2 regions of the Alloalcanivorax sp. C16-1 genome follow, and region 2 is predicted to be linked to the other one. Evidence: predicted binding sites of a transcription regulator. Region 2 holds the regulator's gene; the other holds the start of a gene.
What was found. The regulator PhoB, encoded in region 2, activates phosphate uptake and scavenging genes when phosphate is short. The targets are predictions, from matches to a motif close to TGTCATANNNNTGTCANA.

Region 1 (8,724 bases), 230 kb from region 2:
TCCATGGGGTGGAGTACCTTGCGCAGGATCCACATTTTCTGCAGCTCGTCTTCGCTGACCAGCCGTTCTTCGCGGCGGGTGCCGGAGCGCTTGATGTTCATGGCCGGGAACACGCGTTTCTCGGAGACCTTGCGGTCCAGGTGCAGTTCCATGTTGCCGGTGCCCTTGAACTCCTCGTAGATCACTTCGTCCATCTTGGAGCCGGTTTCCACCAGGGCGGTGGCGAGGATGGTCAGGCTGCCGCCTTCCTCGATGTTCCGGGCGGCGCCGAAGAAGCGCTTGGGTTTTTCCAGGGCGTGGGCGTCGACACCACCGGTGAGCACCTTGCCGGAGCTGGGCTGCACGGTGTTGTAGGCGCGCGCCAGGCGGGTGATGGAGTCGAGCAGAATCACCACGTCCTGTTTGTGTTCCACCAGCCGCTTGGCCTTCTCGATCACCATTTCGGCCACTTGCACGTGGCGGGCCGGCGGTTCGTCGAAGGTGGAAGCCACCACTTCACCGCGCACCGTGCGTGACATTTCCGTCACCTCTTCGGGGCGTTCGTCGATCAGCAGGACGATCAGGTGGGCTTCGGGGTTGTTGCGGGCGATGGAGTGGGCGATGTTCTGGAGGAGCATGGTTTTACCGGCTTTCGGCGGGGCGACGATCAGGCCCCGTTGGCCTTTGCCGATGGGCGCCACCAGGTCGATCACCCGGGAGGTGATGTCCTCGGTGGAGCCGTTGCCGATCTCCATGACGAAGCGTTCGGTGGGGAACAGCGGCGTCAGGTTTTCAAACAGAATCTTGTTCTTGGCGTTTTCCGGCTTGTCGGTGTTGATCTCGTTGACCTTGAGCATGGCGAAGTAGCGTTCGCCATCCTTGGGAGGCCGGATCTTGCCGGAAATGGTGTCGCCGGTGCGCAGGTTGAAGCGCCGGATCTGGCTGGGCGAGACGTAGATGTCGTCCGGACCGGCCAGGTAGGAGCCTTCCGCGGAGCGGAGAAAGCCGAACCCGTCCTGCAGGATCTCCAGAACCCCGTCACCGTAGATGTCGGAGCCGTTCTTGGCCGCCTTTTTGAGGATGGAGAAGATGACGTCCTGTTTGCGGGTTCGCGCCAGGTTCTCCAGGCCGAGTTCCTTGGCAATATCCAGCAGTTCGCCGATCGGCTTCTGTTTCAGTTCGGTAAGATTCATTGGAGTTTTACAGGGTGTCCAGAGATGAATTGACGGAATACACCATGGGGAGGTGTCTCGATGGTCCGATTTTCGGGGGCAGGTGCTCTGTCCGGCGCCGTGCCCTTATTTTGGCTGAAATCGCCCGGACCGGCCGGCCACGGAGGCGGCATGAAAGAGCCGGTTTGGATATGGCCTGACGCAATGAACGGGAACGATTAAAGATGTGACCCTTGCGAATCAGCGCGCGGCGGGGACCGGATTTCCCGGGTGCCGGCTGCGATGATTACCCCTGACCGAACATTGCCTTAACAATGCGGGCTTTGCAAACCCGATGGAAAACAAGGCGGAAAAACGGACGGATCAGGAATCCCTGCCAGAGGGGGCGAATACGCTGACTCGGGAATGTACCACCGGGTCGGGAGGCTGTCCAGCCCGCGCGGATGACCGGGTTCACGGTCTTCGCGGGCCGGGCAGCCACCGCCTGGAGCCGGCTCGCGTCAGAGCGTGCTGTCCAGGAAGGCGGTGAGCTGTGATTTGGAAAGCGCGCCCACCTTGGTGGCTTCCACGTCACCGTTTTTGAACACGGTAAGGGTGGGGATGCCGCGCACGCCGTATTTTCTCGGCGTTTCCGGGTTGTCGTCGATGTTCAGCTTGGCGATGGTCAGCTTATCCGCGTACTCACCGGAGATATCCTCCAGAATCGGCGCCACCATCTTGCAGGGGCCACACCAGGGCGCCCAGTAGTCCACCAGAACCGGACCGTCGGCTTTCAGGACTTTCTCCTCGAAATCCGCGTCGGTCACGTTGATAATCTCGCCGCTCATTGAATTCTCCTGCTAGGCTCGCGGGATTGTGAACACGCCATGGTGTCATGGCGGTGCAGAGGGCCATTAATATCAGGGTCTGGGGCGCGGATTTCAAGCGCGCCGGGCAATGGGGCCGACAGGGGTCGCCTATCGGGGGCGCCGGGCCGGGGACCGCCGAGGAGACGGTTTTGCGACAACCTGAACATCTGGCCGCCATCGATCTGGGGTCGAACAGCTTTCATATGGTGGTGGCCCGTCAGGCGCAGGGTGAGGTGCGCGTGCTGGAAAGCCTGTCGGAGAAGGTGCAGCTGGGCGCCGGCCTGGACCGCGACAACCGGCTGGACGAGGCGGCCCAGCAGCGCGCCCTGGACTGCCTGGCGCGCTTCGGCCAGCGGATCACCGGCATCCCCCGGGGCAATGTGCGCGTAGTGGGCACTAACACACTGCGCATGGCCCGTAACGCCAATCAGTTCATCGCCCGGGCCGAGGCCGTGCTGGGGCATGACATCGAGGTGGTGGCGGGGCGCGAGGAGGCCCGGCTGATCTACCTGGGGGTGGCCCACAGCCTGGCCGACGACGCCGGCGCCCGGCTGGTGGTGGACATCGGCGGCGGCTCCACGGAGCTGATCATCGGCGAACGGTTCGAGGCGGTGGAGACCGAGTCCCTGCACATGGGCTGCGTCAGCTACGGGCAGCGCTTCTTCCCGGAGGGGCGCATCACCGAGGCGGCGTTCCGTAAGGCGGTCACCGCCGCCCGCCAGGAAGTGCTCTCCATCGACGCCAACTACCGGCGGCTGGGCTGGGCCCAGGCGGTGGGCGCGTCGGGCACCGTCAAGGCCATCGCCCAGGTGTGCGAGGAGAACGGCTGGAGTGGCGAGGGCGTGTCCCTGGAGGGGCTCGACAAGGCGCGCCGCAAGGCGATCAAGGCCGGCAGCGTGGACGCTCTGGATCTGAAGGGCCTGCGCGACGACCGCAAACCGATCTTCGCCTCCGGCCTGGCGATCCTGCTGGGCATCTTCGAGCAGCTGGGCCTGGAGCGGATGCAGTTCTCCAACGGTGCCCTGCGCGAAGGGCTGCTCTACGACCTGCTTGGCCGCTTCAGCCATGAGGACGTGCGCGAGCGCAGCATCCAGGCATTGATGAACCGCCACCATGTGGAACGGGCCCAGGCGGAACGGGTGTGGGCCACCGCCCGGAGCCTCTATGAGCAGGTGGCGCCGGTCTGGCAACTGGAGGACGACGCGGCCCTGGACACCCTGCGCTGGGGGGCGCTGCTCCACGAAGTGGGGCTGGCGGTGTCGCACAGCCAGTTCCATAAGCACGGCGCCTATCTGGTGTCGAACTCCGACCTGCCCGGCTTCTCTCGCCAGGAGCAGCAGGGGGTGGCGCTGCTGGTGCGCGGCCATCGCCGCAAGCTGCCGCTGTCGGCACTGAACGATTGCCCCGAGGACGAGCAGCCGCGCTGGCTGCGGCTGTGCCTGATTCTGCGGTTGGCCTGCCGGTTGCACCATGCCCGCAACGACGGGCCGGTGCCGGCCCTGGGCCTGGCGGTGGACGGCCAGGCCCTGACCCTCTCATTCCCGGAAGGCTGGTTGGCGGAGCATCCGCTGACCCTGGCGGATCTGGAGCAGGAACAGGAGTATTTCCAGGCCGCGGATTACGCCCTCACGCTCCTGTAGGCAAACGCCCGTAGGAGCGGCCGGGTCAGCCGCCGGTCAGTTCTTCCAGCAGGACCTGCTGGGCCAGGAACGGCGCCTCGCCCTCCGCCGGCTGCAGCCGCGTGTAGGTGCCGTCCGGGTTCAACCGCCAGGCCTGGGCGTTGTCGCGCAGATAATAATCCAGGCCCTCGCGGAGGATGCGCTGCTTGAGCAGCGGGTCGTTCACCGGGAAGCAGGTTTCCACCCGGTTGAACAGATTGCGGTCCATCCAGTCGGCGCTGGAGCAGTACAGCAGATCCTCGCCGGCGTGATGGAAATGGTAGATGCGCGTGTGTTCCAGGAATCGGCCGATGATGGAGCGCACGCGGATGTTCTCCGACAGGCCCTCGATGCCCGGCCGCAGACAGCAGATACCGCGCACGATCAGATCGATCTCCACCCCAGCCTGACTGGCCCGGTACAGGGCCTGCATGATGCGGCCCTCGGTGAGCGAGTTGAACTTGGCGATGATGCGCGCCGGCTTGCCGGCCCGGGCCTGTTCGGTCTCGAAGTCGATCCAGCTGATCAGGCTCGGATGCAGGGTGAACGGCGAATGCTTCAGGTGCTTGAGGCGCGCCGCCTTGCCCATGCCGGTGAGCTCCTGAAAGATCTTGTGCACGTCCTGGCACAGCCCCTTTTCCGCCGTCATCAGACCATAGTCGGTGTAAATGCGCGTGGTCTTGGTGTGGTAGTTGCCGGTGCCCAGGTGCGCGTAGCGTTTGATGCCGTCCCCGTCGCGGCGTACCACCAGCAGCATCTTGGCGTGGGTTTTGTAGCCCACCACGCCGTACACCACCATGGCGCCGGCCTCCTGCAGCCGCCGGGCGCCTTCGATATTGGATTCCTCGTCGAAGCGCGCGCGCAGCTCCACCACCGCGGTCACTTCCTTGCCGTTGCGGGCGGCGGTTTCCAGATGGTCGAGGATCTCGGAGTTGGTGCCGGTGCGGTAGAGGGTCTGCTTGATGGCCAGCACCTTGGGGTCCCGGGCCGCCTCGGCGAGCAGATTGACCACCGGGCTGAAGCTCTCGAACGGGTGGTGCAGCAGGATGTCGCCCTGGTCGATGGCGTCGAACACGCTTTCGTGTTTCTTCAGCGCCGACGGTATTCGCGGGGTGAACGGCGCGTAGTGCAGCCGGGGCCGGTTGACGCTGGTGAACATGCGCGCCAGGTTCACCGGGCCGTTTACTTCATAGGCGTCCTGGGCGGTGAGCTCGAACTGCTCCAGCAGGTAGTCCACCAGGTGGCGGGGGCAGTTGTCCGCCACTTCCAGCCGCACCTCGTCGCCGTAGCGCCGTGACAGCAGCTCGCCCTTGAGGGCGCTGGCCAGGTCCTCGGCGTCCTCGTCCACTTCCAGATCGGCGTTGCGGGTGACCCGGAACTGGTAGCAGCCGGTGGCGCTCATGCCCGGGAACAGGTCGCTGACGTGGGCGTGGATCATCGACGACAAAAAGATGAAGTTGTCGTTGCCGTTCTCGCAGATGTGCGCCGGCAGCCGGATCAGACGCGGCAGCGAGCGCGGCGCCGGCACGATGGCCAGGCCGGTGGACCGGCCAAAGGCGTCCTTGCCGTCCAGCGGCACGATGAAGTTGAGGCTCTTGTTCACCAGCCGCGGGAACGGGTGGGCCGGGTCCAGGGCGATCGGCGTCAGCACCGGATAGACCTGCTCGCGGAAATACCGTTTCACCCACTCCGCCTGGCGCCGGGTCCAGTGCTCCCGACGCAGAAAGTGCACCCCTTCCTCGGCCAGGGCCGGCAGCAGAATGTCCTGCAGAATGTGGTACTGGCGCTGCACCGCCTCGTGGGTGACGCGGGCGATTTCGTCGAGGATCTCCTGGGCCAGCATGCCGTCCGGGCCCGGTTGCCCGGTGCCGGTTTCCAGCCGGTTCTTCAGCCCGGCCACGCGGATCTCGAAGAACTCGTCCATGTTGGACGAGAAAATCAGCAGAAAATTGAGCCGCTCCATCAACGGATGGTGCTCGTCCATGGCCTGTTCCAGCACCCGCAGGTTGAACTGCAGCAGGCTTAGCTCGCGGTTGATGTAGTAGTCGTGATTGTCCAAGTCGATGGCATGGTGGTGGTTGGCGATGTGATTCATGGCGTGATCCCGGCCCGGACGCGAAAGAGCCTCCATTCCATGACATTACTGTGACAGAGGCATGACAGGGCGGCGCCTTGGCCAGAGTACCGCAGTGGAAGCCCGGCGGGGAGGGCTTCCATGCCTGCGAATGATACGTATAATGCGAACCATTCTTGTTTGCCTTAAAGTCCGGAGTAATTCTATGCAATTGTTGCCAATCGGCGGCGGCCGTGGTTTCGTCGTGGGCGCCTTTTTGACCCTGGGTGGCGCCCTCTGGGCACCGACCGCGCTGGCCCAGTCCCCCAGCGGCACCGTGGCGCCGGTGGAAGTGGAAGAAGAAGCCCCCAAGGAAACCTATATCACCGCCGACGAACCCGCCGACGCCGGCAAGCTGAAGGTGGCCGCCGAGCGTCAGCCCTTCGCGATCACCGTCATCGATCAAGAGTTCTTCCAGGACACCGGCGTCAAGAACATCCAGGACGCGCTGCAATACAGCTCCGGCGTTTACTCGGGCAGTTTTGGCTTCGACACCCGCGGCGATTCCGCCAAGATCCGTGGCCTCAATCCGACCCTGTACATCGACGGCCTGCGCGCCTCCTACGGCTCCTACAACAGCGTGCGCCCGAATACCTTCGGGCTTTCCAAAATCGAAGTTCTGAAGGGCCCGTCCTCGGTGTTGTACGGCCAGGCGGACCTGGGTGGCATCATCAACGGCGTTTCCAAACTGCCGAAGCCGGTCAAGGAAGGCTATCTCAACGCCCAGGCAGGTTCCTACGACCGCAAGCAGATCGCCGCCGACATCACCGGCCCCCTGTCCGAGGACGGCAAGCTGCTGTATCGGCTGGTGGCTTTGAAGCGGGACAGCGGCACCCAGGTGGATTATGTGGACGACAATGGTTACGTCTTCGCGCCGTCCATCACCTGGCTGCCCACCGACGACACCACGGTGAGCCTGCTGTTCAACAGCCAGCAGAACGACGGCGCGGTGTCCGCCCAGTTCCTGCCGTCCCGGGGCACCATCGATCCGGGCCCTCTGGGTGACATCGGCTCGGAAACCTTCGTCGGCGAACCGGGCTGGGACCGTTACGATCGCCGCAAGGACGAGGTGACGCTGTTCGTGGATCACCGCCTCAACAGCGAATGGTCGCTGGGCTTTACCGGCCGCTACACCGAAACCGAAACCGAGACCCGCGAGCACTGGGCCACCATCTCGCCGACCTACCCGCTGGCCGACGGCACCATCGCGCGCACCATTTACATGAGCGACAAGGGCACCGAGATCACCAACTTTGATGTTCGCCTGGAAGGTGACGTTCTGTTGGGGCCCACCCGTCATAACGTGGTGTTCGGGGTCGACCGTCAGGACGCGCTGTGGACCGAGGACAACAGCTTCACCGGCGCCGGCACCGACCTGAACGTCTATGACCCGCAGTACGGCAACGTCAACTACGCGGTGCTCGATCCGCAGGACGCCAACGACAACGAGATTAAACAGAACGGTATCTATGTGATCGATCATATGGAGATCGATCGGGTGGTGGTATCCGGCGCGCTGCGCTACGACGACAGCACCAACAAGGTGCTGGCGGTGAACGGGGCCGACACCAAGTCCTCGGACAGCGAGACCACCGCGCGGCTGGGGCTGATGTATCGGTTTGACTCCGGCATTTCGCCCTACGTGAGCTATTCCGAGTCGTTCGTGCCCAACCTGGGCACCGACGGCAGTGGTCAGAGTCTGGACGCCAGCACCGGTGAACAGCGGGAAGTGGGCGTCAAATACCTGTCGCCGAACAAGGACCTGTCGGTGGAAGCGGCCTGGTTCGATATCGAGGAAAACAATCGGGTGATCGACGGCAACTCGCCGAACAGCCTGGAGCAGGTGGGCGCCACCGTGGACGGCTGGGAGATCTCCGTGATCAAGCAATGGCAAAACCTGTCCCTGCTGGCCAACTACACCCGGCTGGACGCCAAGGAGGATTCCACCGGCGAGCGCCTGCCCTATGTGGCGGAGGAAGTGGCGTCAGCCTGGAGCAAGTACCAGTGGGAGAATGGCCTGCGTGTTGGCGCCGGCGTGCGCTACCAGGGCGACACCGTGGGCTCCGACTACGGCAATGGCGCCGGCCCGGACGTGCCGTCGGTGACTCTGTACGACGCCATGCTCGGTTATTCCACCGGCCCCTGGGATTTCACCCTCACCGGCAAGAACCTGGCGGACAAGGAATTCGTTTCCTGGTGTCGCGGGCCCGGCTACGACTGCGGCTATGGCGAGCGCCGCGTGGTGATCGGCGAAGTCGGTTACCGCTTCTGAAAACAAAAAAGGCCGGCGAAAGCCGGCCTTCTTCGTATTGGTGACCGTTCAGCCGCGCCCGGCCAGCTTGAGGGCGGCGGCCTTGGCGAAGTAGGTCAGAATGCCGTCGGCGCCGGCGCGTTTGAACGCCAGCAGGGATTCCATCATCACCTTGTCCTGGTCCAGCCAGCCGTTCTGGAAGGCGGCCATGTGCATGGCGTACTCGCCGCTCACCTGGTAGGCGTACACCGGCACGCGGAACTCGTCCTTCACCCGGCGCACCACGTCCAGGTAGGGCATGCCCGGTTTCACCATCACCACATCGGCGCCCTCGGCCAGGTCCAGGCCGATCTCGTGCAGCGCTTCGTCGGAGTTGGCCGGGTCCATCTGATAGGTGGTCTTGTCCGCCTTGCCCAGGTTGGCGGCGGAGCCCACCGCGTCGCGGAACGGGCCGTAATAGGCGGAGGCGTATTTAGCGGAGTAGGCCATGATGCGGGTGAGGGTGTGGCCTTGCTCTTCCAGGGCCTGGCGGATGGCGCCGATGCGGCCGTCCATCATGTCCGAGGGCGCCACCATGTCGGCGCCGGCGTCGGCGTGGGACAGGGCCTGCTTGACCAGGGCGGTGACGGTGGCTTCGTTCAGCACGTAGCCGTCGTCGTCGAGGATGCCGTCCTGGCCGTGGGTGGTGAACGGGTCCAGGGCC
Region 2 (8,724 bases):
GACCGTTTTCTCGATATCGAAACCAAGCTGGCCTACCAGGAAGATCTGGTGGCCAGCCTTAACCAGGTGGTCGCCGACCAGCAGCGCAAGCTGGACGAGCTGGAAACCGCCTGCCGCAAACTGGTCGACCGGGTGGTGGAACAGGGTGAAGAGCTGGCGGCCCTGCGCATCCAGGACGCGCCGCCCCCGCACTACTGATCGCGGCTTAAGCGGAATGCCGCCCGGCCGCTGCTACGGCGGTGGTCGATGATCGGGTGCGTCAGGTGTTCGCCACGGCGGGCTTGTCCACCAGCCGGGCCGGCGGAAAGTGGCAGGTGAAAGTGCTGCCCTTGCCCAGGGCGCTCTGGATTTCCAGCTTGCCGTCGTGGCGCAGCATCACGTGTTTGACGATGGCCAGCCCCAGCCCGGTACCGCCGGTCTGGGTGACGCGGCTGTTGTCCGGCCGGTAGAAGCGCTCGGTAAGGCGCGGAATGTGCTGCGGGTCGATGCCCACGCCGTCGTCGGTCACCGACAAATGCCCGCCCTGGTCGTCGCGCCACCACTGGATATGAATGTGGCCCTCCGCCGGGGTGTACTTCACCGCGTTGGTGATCAGATTGCCGAAGGCGCTTTCCAGCTCCGCCGGATTGGCCAGCAGCCGCGCGTCCTCCGGTACGGTCAGCGTGATCCGGTGGTGTTTCTCCGGCATCAGCGCCAGGGCACTCTCGCGCATGCGGTGCAGCATGCCGTGCACCGCCACCGCCTGACCGGTGTTGTCCGCCTTGGTGTTCTCCAACCGTGACAGCAGCAGCAGATCGTTGACCAGCGCCTCCATGCGGTGGCTTTGCGTACTCATCTGCTGCAGCGCCCGGCGTAACCGGGTCTGCTCCTCCGGCACCGTATCCTGCAGCGTCTCCAGATACCCCTTGAGCACGGTCAGCGGCGTTTTCAGTTCGTGGCTCACGTTGGCCACGAAGTCCTTGCGCATCTCTTCCAGGTGATGAAGCCGGGTCATATCCCGCGCCAGGATCAACTGATCCCCCTCGCCGAACTCGGTGATCCGGAACTGCAGAATGCGGCTGTCGTTGACCGGGGAAGGAATTTCCAGCGGCTCGTTGAAGCGCCCCTGGCTGAGGTAATCGGTAAAGCGCGGATGGCGCATCAGGTTGGTCAGCGGCTGGCCCAGATCCTTATCCGGCCGAAACCCCAGATGCCGCTCGGCGGCGTGGTTCCAATACTCCAGATGACCATGGCGGTCGATCATCACCACCACGTCCTCCAGGGCGTTCACCGACGCCTGGGCCCGCTGGATGATGCCCTGCAGGTTGTCCTGCGCCCGCCGCTCCTGGCGGAACAGATGCTCCAGCCGGGTATAGAACTCGCCCCACAGCCCCACGCTGTCCGGCGGATCGGTATGCTCCTCGCGCACCAGCCACACGTACAACGCGAACAACTGCCGCGTGCTCCACACAATGTACAACCCCAGCACCGCCACCAACGGCCACACACTGCGCCACAACACACACAACGCCACCCCGGCCGCCACCAGAATCAGAATCCGATTCACTTCCTTGGCCAGACTGGCCCGCATACCGGAGGGATGCTTCATGAAAAACGTCTCAAAATACCTAACCGCACACTAACCCCAAACCAGCAAGGCGTCACGGCGGTTAACGCGAAGCGGGAAGAGCAGGCCCGGTCCCGGACCGTAGCTGGCCAGGGATGGCCAGCTCGAGCCTACAAGGATGTACTCGCGGCGTGTCCGGGACCGGGCCTGCTCTTCCCGCGCCCCTCAATCTGGAGTTACGAAGCCTGGCTGGTCTTCACCGAGAACCGATAACCCGTCCCCCGCACCGTCTGAATAAACCCGTCAAACCCATGCGGCGCCAACGCCTTGCGCAACCGCCGGATATGCACATCGATGGTGCGATCCTCCACGTACACGTTCGCCCCCCACACCTGATCCAGCAACTGGGTCCGGGAATAGGCGCGCTCCTGATGGCTCATGAAGAACTCCAGCAGCCGGTACTCGGTGGGGCCCATGTCCACCGGATCGCCATGGGCGCTGATGCGATGGCTCACCGGATCCAGACACAGCCCCTCCACATCGATGGCCTTCTCCGCCGCCGCCGCCGAGGACCGGCGCAGCACCGCCTTGATCCGCGAAATCAGCTCGCGGGTGGAAAACGGCTTGGTGATGTAATCGTCGGCGCCCACGTCCAGGCCCTGGATCTTGTTGTCTTCCTCGCTCTTGGCCGTGAGCATGATGATCGGCACCTCGGCGGTGGCGTCCTCGCGCTTGAGGCGACGCGCCAGCTCGATACCGCTCACCGAGGGCAGCATCCAGTCCAGCAGGACCAGGTCGGGGCGTTCATCGACGATGCGTTCATGGGCGCGCTGGGCGTTCTCGGCCTCCAGCACATCGAAATCGGCCAATTCCAGGGCCACCGCCACCATTTCGCGGATGGCGGGTTCATCGTCGACGATCAGAATGCGGTTGCGGGACATATTGGCGTTCTCTGGGTTTTCCCGTTGAAGTGCCCCTATTAGATTGCCTTTTTATGACATCCTGATGACAAATTAGCACCTTTTCAGGCGCTGATCAGGTAATGAAAATAAAGGCCGGCGAACACACTGGCGCCGGCCCAGTGGTTGCTGAGAAACGCCTGAAAGCACGGCCCCGGCTGGCGGTAGCGGATGCGCCACTGCTGGTGCACGAATCCGGCCGCCATGCCGGCCAGGCCCAGGTACCAGGGCCCGCTCAGCCCCAGCCGCTGGCCCACCAGCCACAGCGCCACCAGGGTCAGCGCCTGCAGCACGCCCACCATCAGCCGGTCCAGGTCGCCGAACAGGATGGCGGTGCTCTTCACGCCGATCTTGAGGTCGTCCTCCCGGTCGCACATGGCGTACTCGGTGTCGTAGCCCACCGTCCACAGCAGGTTGGTGACGAACAGCAGCCAGGCGATCTCGGGCACGGCGCCGGTCTCCGCCGCGAACGCCATGGGAATCGCCCAGCTGAAGGCGGCGCCCAAAAACAGTTGTGGCAGATAGGTGAAGCGCTTGGTGAAGGGATAGAGCATGGCCAGGGCCAGGCCGCCGAACGACAGCAGCAGGGTGAAGCGGTTCAGGAACAGCACCAGCACGAAGGCCAGCAGGCCCAGGCCGCAGAACAGCAGCAGCGCCTGTTTGACGCTCAGTGCGCCGGTGGCCAGCGGCCGCTCCCGGGTGCGCGTCACGTGGCCGTCGAAGTCGCGGTCGGCGAAATCGTTGATCACGCAGCCGGCGGCGCGCATCACATAGACACCGAGCACGAAAATCACGATGTGCTTGAGGCTGGGGGTCCCGTCGCCGGCGATCCACAGGGCCCACAGCGTGGGCCACATCAGCAGCATGCTGCCGATCGGCCGGTCCAGCCGCATCAGCTGAATCCAGGGCCACAGCGAGGGCCAGCGGTGCTCCACGAAGGCGAGCATAGGTCAGTCCCTTATCAGTTCCCACAGCGCGGGCAGAAAGTGCTCGGCCACCAGCAGCGGCCGGCCACGCTTCACGAACCGGGATTGTCGCCCCCAACAGGGCCCCTGGCCAGTGGGGCTGAGGCCGAAGCGCACCCACACCTGATCGCGGTGCGCCAGGGGCCGGCGGTACAGCTCGCTGCCCAGGGAACGGCTGCCCATATGGCCCAGGCTGCGGTTGGCGTTGGCCAGGGTGGCCAGCGGCAGCACGCTGCGCGCTTCCACCACCGGCTGCTCGTGGACATACAGAGTCACTTCGCGGATCAGGGCGTACTGGCGACCGATGCGCCCCAGCTGGGCCTGCTCTTCCAGGGTCGGGCGTTCGATGGCGCCATCACGCGGGGCTACCCGGAATGGACCGTGGCGGCGCAGCCGGGCGGTCAGCGAACCGGGGTCCGCCAGCCAATCACGGATCAGGGGAGGCAGAACAAGGCGTTCCTGGGCGCGCCAGCGGGTATCGGCGCGCAGGGCGGTATCGGGCATGGTGTTCGCTCAATCGCGGCGGGCGCGGGGACTATGGCCCAGGATGACCGTTCGATCAAGGGTCGGCACGAACCCTGCTTACCCCCACGGGGCGGCGCGGCATGGCCGCCCGGCAAAGGTGCCATTATCCACTGTCATTGATTTTTACGGCGGCCGTGGCTACGTTAGCGGGCCCCTGGAACGGCCCGTCTACCCGGGCCCGGCTTCCGACGAAACGAGGTTTAAGCATGAAGAAATGGGAATGCGTGGTGTGCGGCTTCATCTACGATGAAGAAGAAGGCCTGCCCGAGGAAGGCATCGAGCCCGGTACCAAATGGGAAGATGTGCCGGAAGACTGGGTGTGCCCGGACTGCGGCGTGGGCAAGGAAGACTTCGAGATGATCGAAATCTGAACCACCCCGGCCCGTTTTTCTGTTCGCCACTCACCGCAAGATGACCCAGGACCCGCCATGAACCCCATCGTCGTTATCGGATCCGGCCTGGCCGGTTTCAACACGGTCAAGGAATTCCGCAAGCTGGACAAGGAAACGCCGGTGGTGGTGCTCACCGCCGACGACGGGCGCAACTACTCCAAGCCCATGCTCTCCACCGGCTTCACCAAGGAAAAAAGCGCCGACGACCTGGCCATGGCCACGCCGGAGCAGGTGGCCGAGCAGTTCAACGTTACCGTGCGCACCGGCGTCCACGTGGCCGGCATCGACACCGACAAGCAACGGGTGCTGCTGCCGGACGACCACCTGGATTACAGCGCCCTGGTGCTGGCCCTGGGTGCCGACACCTGGACGCCGCCGCTGGAAGGCGACGCGGTGGGCGAGGTGTTCTCGGTCAACGACCTGATGGATTACGCCCGCTTCCGCCAGGCCCTGGACGGCAAGAAGAGCGTCACCATTCTGGGCGGCGGCCTGATTGGCTGCGAGTTCGCCAACGACCTGTCCAACGGCGGCTTCCAGGTAAACCTGGTGGAACCCCTGGGCCGCTGCCTGCCCATGCTGTTGCCGGAGCCGGCCTCCGCCGCCGTGGGGCGCGGCCTGGAAAGCCTGGGCGTGACGTTTCATTTCGGCCCGCTGGCCAAAGCGGTGCACCACGACCGGGACGGCGCCGGCCTGGTCACCGAGCTGTCCGACGGCACCCACCTGAAATCCGACCTGGTGCTGTCCGCCATCGGCCTGCGGCCGCGCATCGACATCGCCAAGGACGCCGGCCTGCGCACCAACCGTGGCATCCTCACCGACCGTACCCTGCGCACCAGCGCCGACAACGTCTATGCCCTGGGTGACTGCGCCGAGGTGGAAGGCCATGTGCTGCCCTACGTGCTGCCGCTGATGGCCGGCGCCCGGGCCCTGGCCAAAACCCTGGCCGGCGAGCCCACCCCGGTGAGCTACGGCGTGATGCCGGTGACCATCAAGACCCCGGCCTGCCCGGTGGTGGTGTGCCCGCCGCCGGAAGAACTGGACGGTGAATGGGACATCCAGGCCGACGGCAACGACGTGCAGGCCCTGTTCCGCGATCAGGAAGGCGCCCTGCGCGGCTACGCCCTCACCGGCGAAGCGGTTAAGGAAAAGCTCAAACTCAACAAGGAACTGCCCGCGCTGATGCCCTGACGGCGGCCGGCTGGAGACCCGATGAAATTCCGTTTGATCCTGCTGGTTTTGGGTTGGCGGCTGGCCTGGCTGGCCCGCCGCCACCCGGGCTTTCGCAAACAGCTCGAGCATCGTGACGTGGTGATGCAGTGGCGCACCTTCAACGGGCGCGCCGCCCGCTGGTACCACTTCCGGCCGGGGCATGTGGCCAGCAAGGGTGGCCTGCACCCGACCCCGTCGGTGACGCTCAACTTCAAGGACGCGGACTACGCGTTTCGTACCCTCAAGGCGTCCGGCAAGAACCAGATGGCCTTCATGGAAGGCATGCAGGCCGGTGACATCAAGGTGGAGGGCGACCCGGGCCACCTGATGTGGTTCATGACGCTGATGAAATTCATCGCCGGCAAGGCCTGACCGCCCCGGGTCTTGATCCGTGTCGGTTGCGTCACCGGCCGGGCCGGTTAGCATGGGGATACGGATTTTCCCCCGCCAACCGAAAGGATGCCCCATGACCGCGCCGCGACGCACCGTTTCGATACTTTTCTCCCTGGCCCTCGCTCTCGCCCTGGCCGGCTGCGCCACCCCCACCGAGGTGGTGTCCGGCTGGAACACGCCGGACGCCGCGCAGCCGCGCTTCGAAAGCCTGTTCGTGATCGCCCTGATCAACGATGACCAGGACCGGGTGGCGGTGGAGAACGCCCTGGGCGAGGCCCTGCGCGACCGGGTGCGCCATGTGTACCTGGCCCACCGCCGGTTGGAAGGCGCCGCCGACGGCGACGACCTGCGCCGGCGCGTGGAAAAGGCGGTGGACCGCAGCGGCGCCGACGGCGTGCTGGCAGTGTCCTTCCTGAAGGCCGAAGTGCGCGCCGACTATGTGCCGCCCCGCCTCAATCAGGGCTACGGCCCGTCCCTGGGCGCCGGCTACGACACCGTCTATTCCCCCGGCTACTACGTGGAAAACCGCGACTACTACCTGCAAAGCACGCTCTATCAGGTGGGCCGGGACAGCCCGGTGTGGCAGGCCCAGTCCCGGGTGATCAACCCCACCAGCCTGGCCAACGCGGTGCGCGGCTTCGCCGGCGACCTGGCCAAACGGCTGCAGGAAGACGGCGCCCTGAGCCGCTGAGCCGCTGAGCCGCTGAGCCGGCTGGCAGGCGGCAGAGGCGCCCGCCCGCGCCGGTCCATAGCCGGCAAGGTGCCGGGGCAAAGAGCTAGGCGCCGGGGTCGATCGCCATGGGCGTGCCCACTTCCGCTTGCCGGCGCTGCTTGTCATAGGCGCACAGCAGCTGCTGGCGGTCCTGGCCGTTCTCGTGACCGATAAGCCGGGCCAGGCCATAACTTTGTGAGCCGAACGGGTCCACCGTCACCGTCTCCACCTCAAAGCCGCCTTCTTCGGCGGCGGCCCGGCAGCCGCGTTCCACGTCGGCGCGGAAGGTTTGCCAGGCCTGTTCGCTGGAAGCCATGGTGGTGCACGCCGCGCCGGCGGTGATCGCGGCGACCAGGGTAAGCAGGGAGAAACGGGTAAGGGCCTTGTCCATGGGCGACTCCGAAGTCCGTGGTGAGGATCAATGCCCGGTCAGGTTATCACCGTCCCGGTTAGCCGCGAACCCGCCGCCACACCAGCGCCATCAGCACCCCCCGGCTGGCCATCCACACGTTCATGGCCAGCCACAGGCCATGGTTGTCCCAGTCCCGGGTCAGCCACCACACGGGGAAGAACAGCACCGTGGCCAGGATCATGGTGTTGCGCATTTGCGGCGCCAGGGTGGCGCCCACGAACACCCCGTCCAGCCAGAAGCCGGCGCTGGCGGTGAGCGGCAGCAGCAGCATCCAGGGCAGGTAGTGGATGGCGGTGTCACGCACCGCCGGCAGGTCGGTGAGCAGGCGGATCAGCGGCGCGCCGCCCAGCGCGAAGCCGGCCAGCGCCAAAAGCGCCACCACCAGGGTCCAGCGGCCGGTGGCGCGCACCGCCGCGTCCAGCTGCCGGCGGTCGTGGCGCCCGGTGGCGTCGCCCACCAGCGCCTCGGCGGCGTTGGCGAAGCCGTCCAGGGTATTGCTGAGCAGCAGCAGGAAGGTAATCAGCACCGCGTTGGCGGCCAGCACCGTGTCGCCCAGCCGGGCGCCCTGGGCGGTGAAGAAGAAAAACACGCTGAGCAGGGCCAGGCTGCGCAGAAAGATGTCCCGGTTCACCGCCAGCAGCCGCAGCATCGGCGCCACCTGGCGCAGGGCGCCGGCCGGCAGGGCCCGCCAGGCGTCGCCGAAAATCTCCCGGCGCAGCCAGAACAGCCCGCCGGCCAGCCCCAGGTACTCGGCCAGGGCGCTGGCGGTGGCCACGCCGCGCACGTCGAAATGCCACACCTGCACCAGCAGAAAATCCAGCAGCGCGTTGCTGGCGTGCATCAGCACCGTCATTTTCAGCGGCACGCTGGTGCGGTGCAGGCCGATGGCGAAGCCGATCAGCGCGAAATTGCCCAGCGCCGCCGGCGCCCCCAGCACGCGGATGGCGATGTAGTCCCGCGCCAGATCCTGGACCTCAGCGCTGCCCCCCAGCAGCCACAGCCCGGCCTCGCGCAGCGCCGGCTGCAGCAGAATCAGCAGCCCGCCCAGCACCGTGGACAGCAGCAATGCCCGCAGTACCACCACCAGGGTGGCCTCGCCGGCCCCCCGCGCCTGGGCGGTGAACCCGGTGGTGCCCATGCGCAGAAAGTTGAACGAGAAATACAGGAACATGAAGAAGTTGGCGCCCAGCGCCACCGCCGCCAGATAGACCGGCGAATCCAAATGCCCCACCACGGCGGTGTCCACCAGGCCCAGCAGGGGCGCGGTGATATTGGACAACAGCAGCGGCCAGGCCAGGGCCCAGATGCGGCGGTTCAGGGTGGGGTGGGTGTGCACGGGCAAAGCCCGGTCAGAGCGGGCGGCCGTCGCGCGGCGGCTGGTCCTTGGCGGCCAGGGCCCGGACGATGCCTTTCCGCACGCCGATCACGTGATCGAACATGCGCTCCTCCGCTTCCTTGGGACGGCGGGCCAGAATCGCCTCATAGATCAGGCGGTGCTCCTGGCCGCGTTTGCGCACGTCCTCCAAGGTGAAGGCCATCACGTTGCGGGTCAGGGTCTGGGGAATGCGGTGGCACAGGGCGATCACATCGGACACCAGCCGCGACCCGGCG

Region 1: ppk1 (polyphosphate kinase 1) is a predicted target of PhoB. The motif match lies at 5,802-5,819, and genes of this name have one in related genera.

The regions. Positions count from the first base shown of each region.
Region 1 is NZ_JBKFTK010000001.1:1,379,922-1,388,645, forward strand. Features, by position in the region: gene rho (transcription termination factor Rho) at 1-1,172, opposite strand, end outside; gene trxA (thioredoxin TrxA) at 1,652-1,978, opposite strand; gene ppx (exopolyphosphatase) at 2,149-3,639, shown strand; gene ppk1 (polyphosphate kinase 1) at 3,665-5,752, opposite strand; gene ACLD0W_RS06620 (TonB-dependent siderophore receptor) at 5,937-8,042, shown strand; gene hemB (porphobilinogen synthase) at 8,091-8,724, opposite strand, start outside.
Region 2 is NZ_JBKFTK010000001.1:1,147,378-1,156,101, forward strand. Features, by position in the region: gene ACLD0W_RS05445 (SlyX family protein) at 1-198, shown strand, start outside; gene phoR (phosphate regulon sensor histidine kinase PhoR) at 260-1,570, opposite strand; gene phoB (phosphate regulon transcriptional regulator PhoB) at 1,783-2,487, opposite strand; gene ubiA (4-hydroxybenzoate octaprenyltransferase) at 2,571-3,452, opposite strand; gene ACLD0W_RS05465 (chorismate--pyruvate lyase family protein) at 3,456-3,974, opposite strand; gene rd (rubredoxin) at 4,202-4,366, shown strand; gene ACLD0W_RS05475 (NAD(P)/FAD-dependent oxidoreductase) at 4,424-5,575, shown strand; gene ACLD0W_RS05480 (hypothetical protein) at 5,597-5,968, shown strand; gene ACLD0W_RS05485 (hypothetical protein) at 6,063-6,680, shown strand; gene ACLD0W_RS05490 (hypothetical protein) at 6,766-7,092, opposite strand; gene ACLD0W_RS05495 (MATE family efflux transporter) at 7,151-8,449, opposite strand; gene ACLD0W_RS05500 (GntR family transcriptional regulator) at 8,463-8,724, opposite strand, start outside.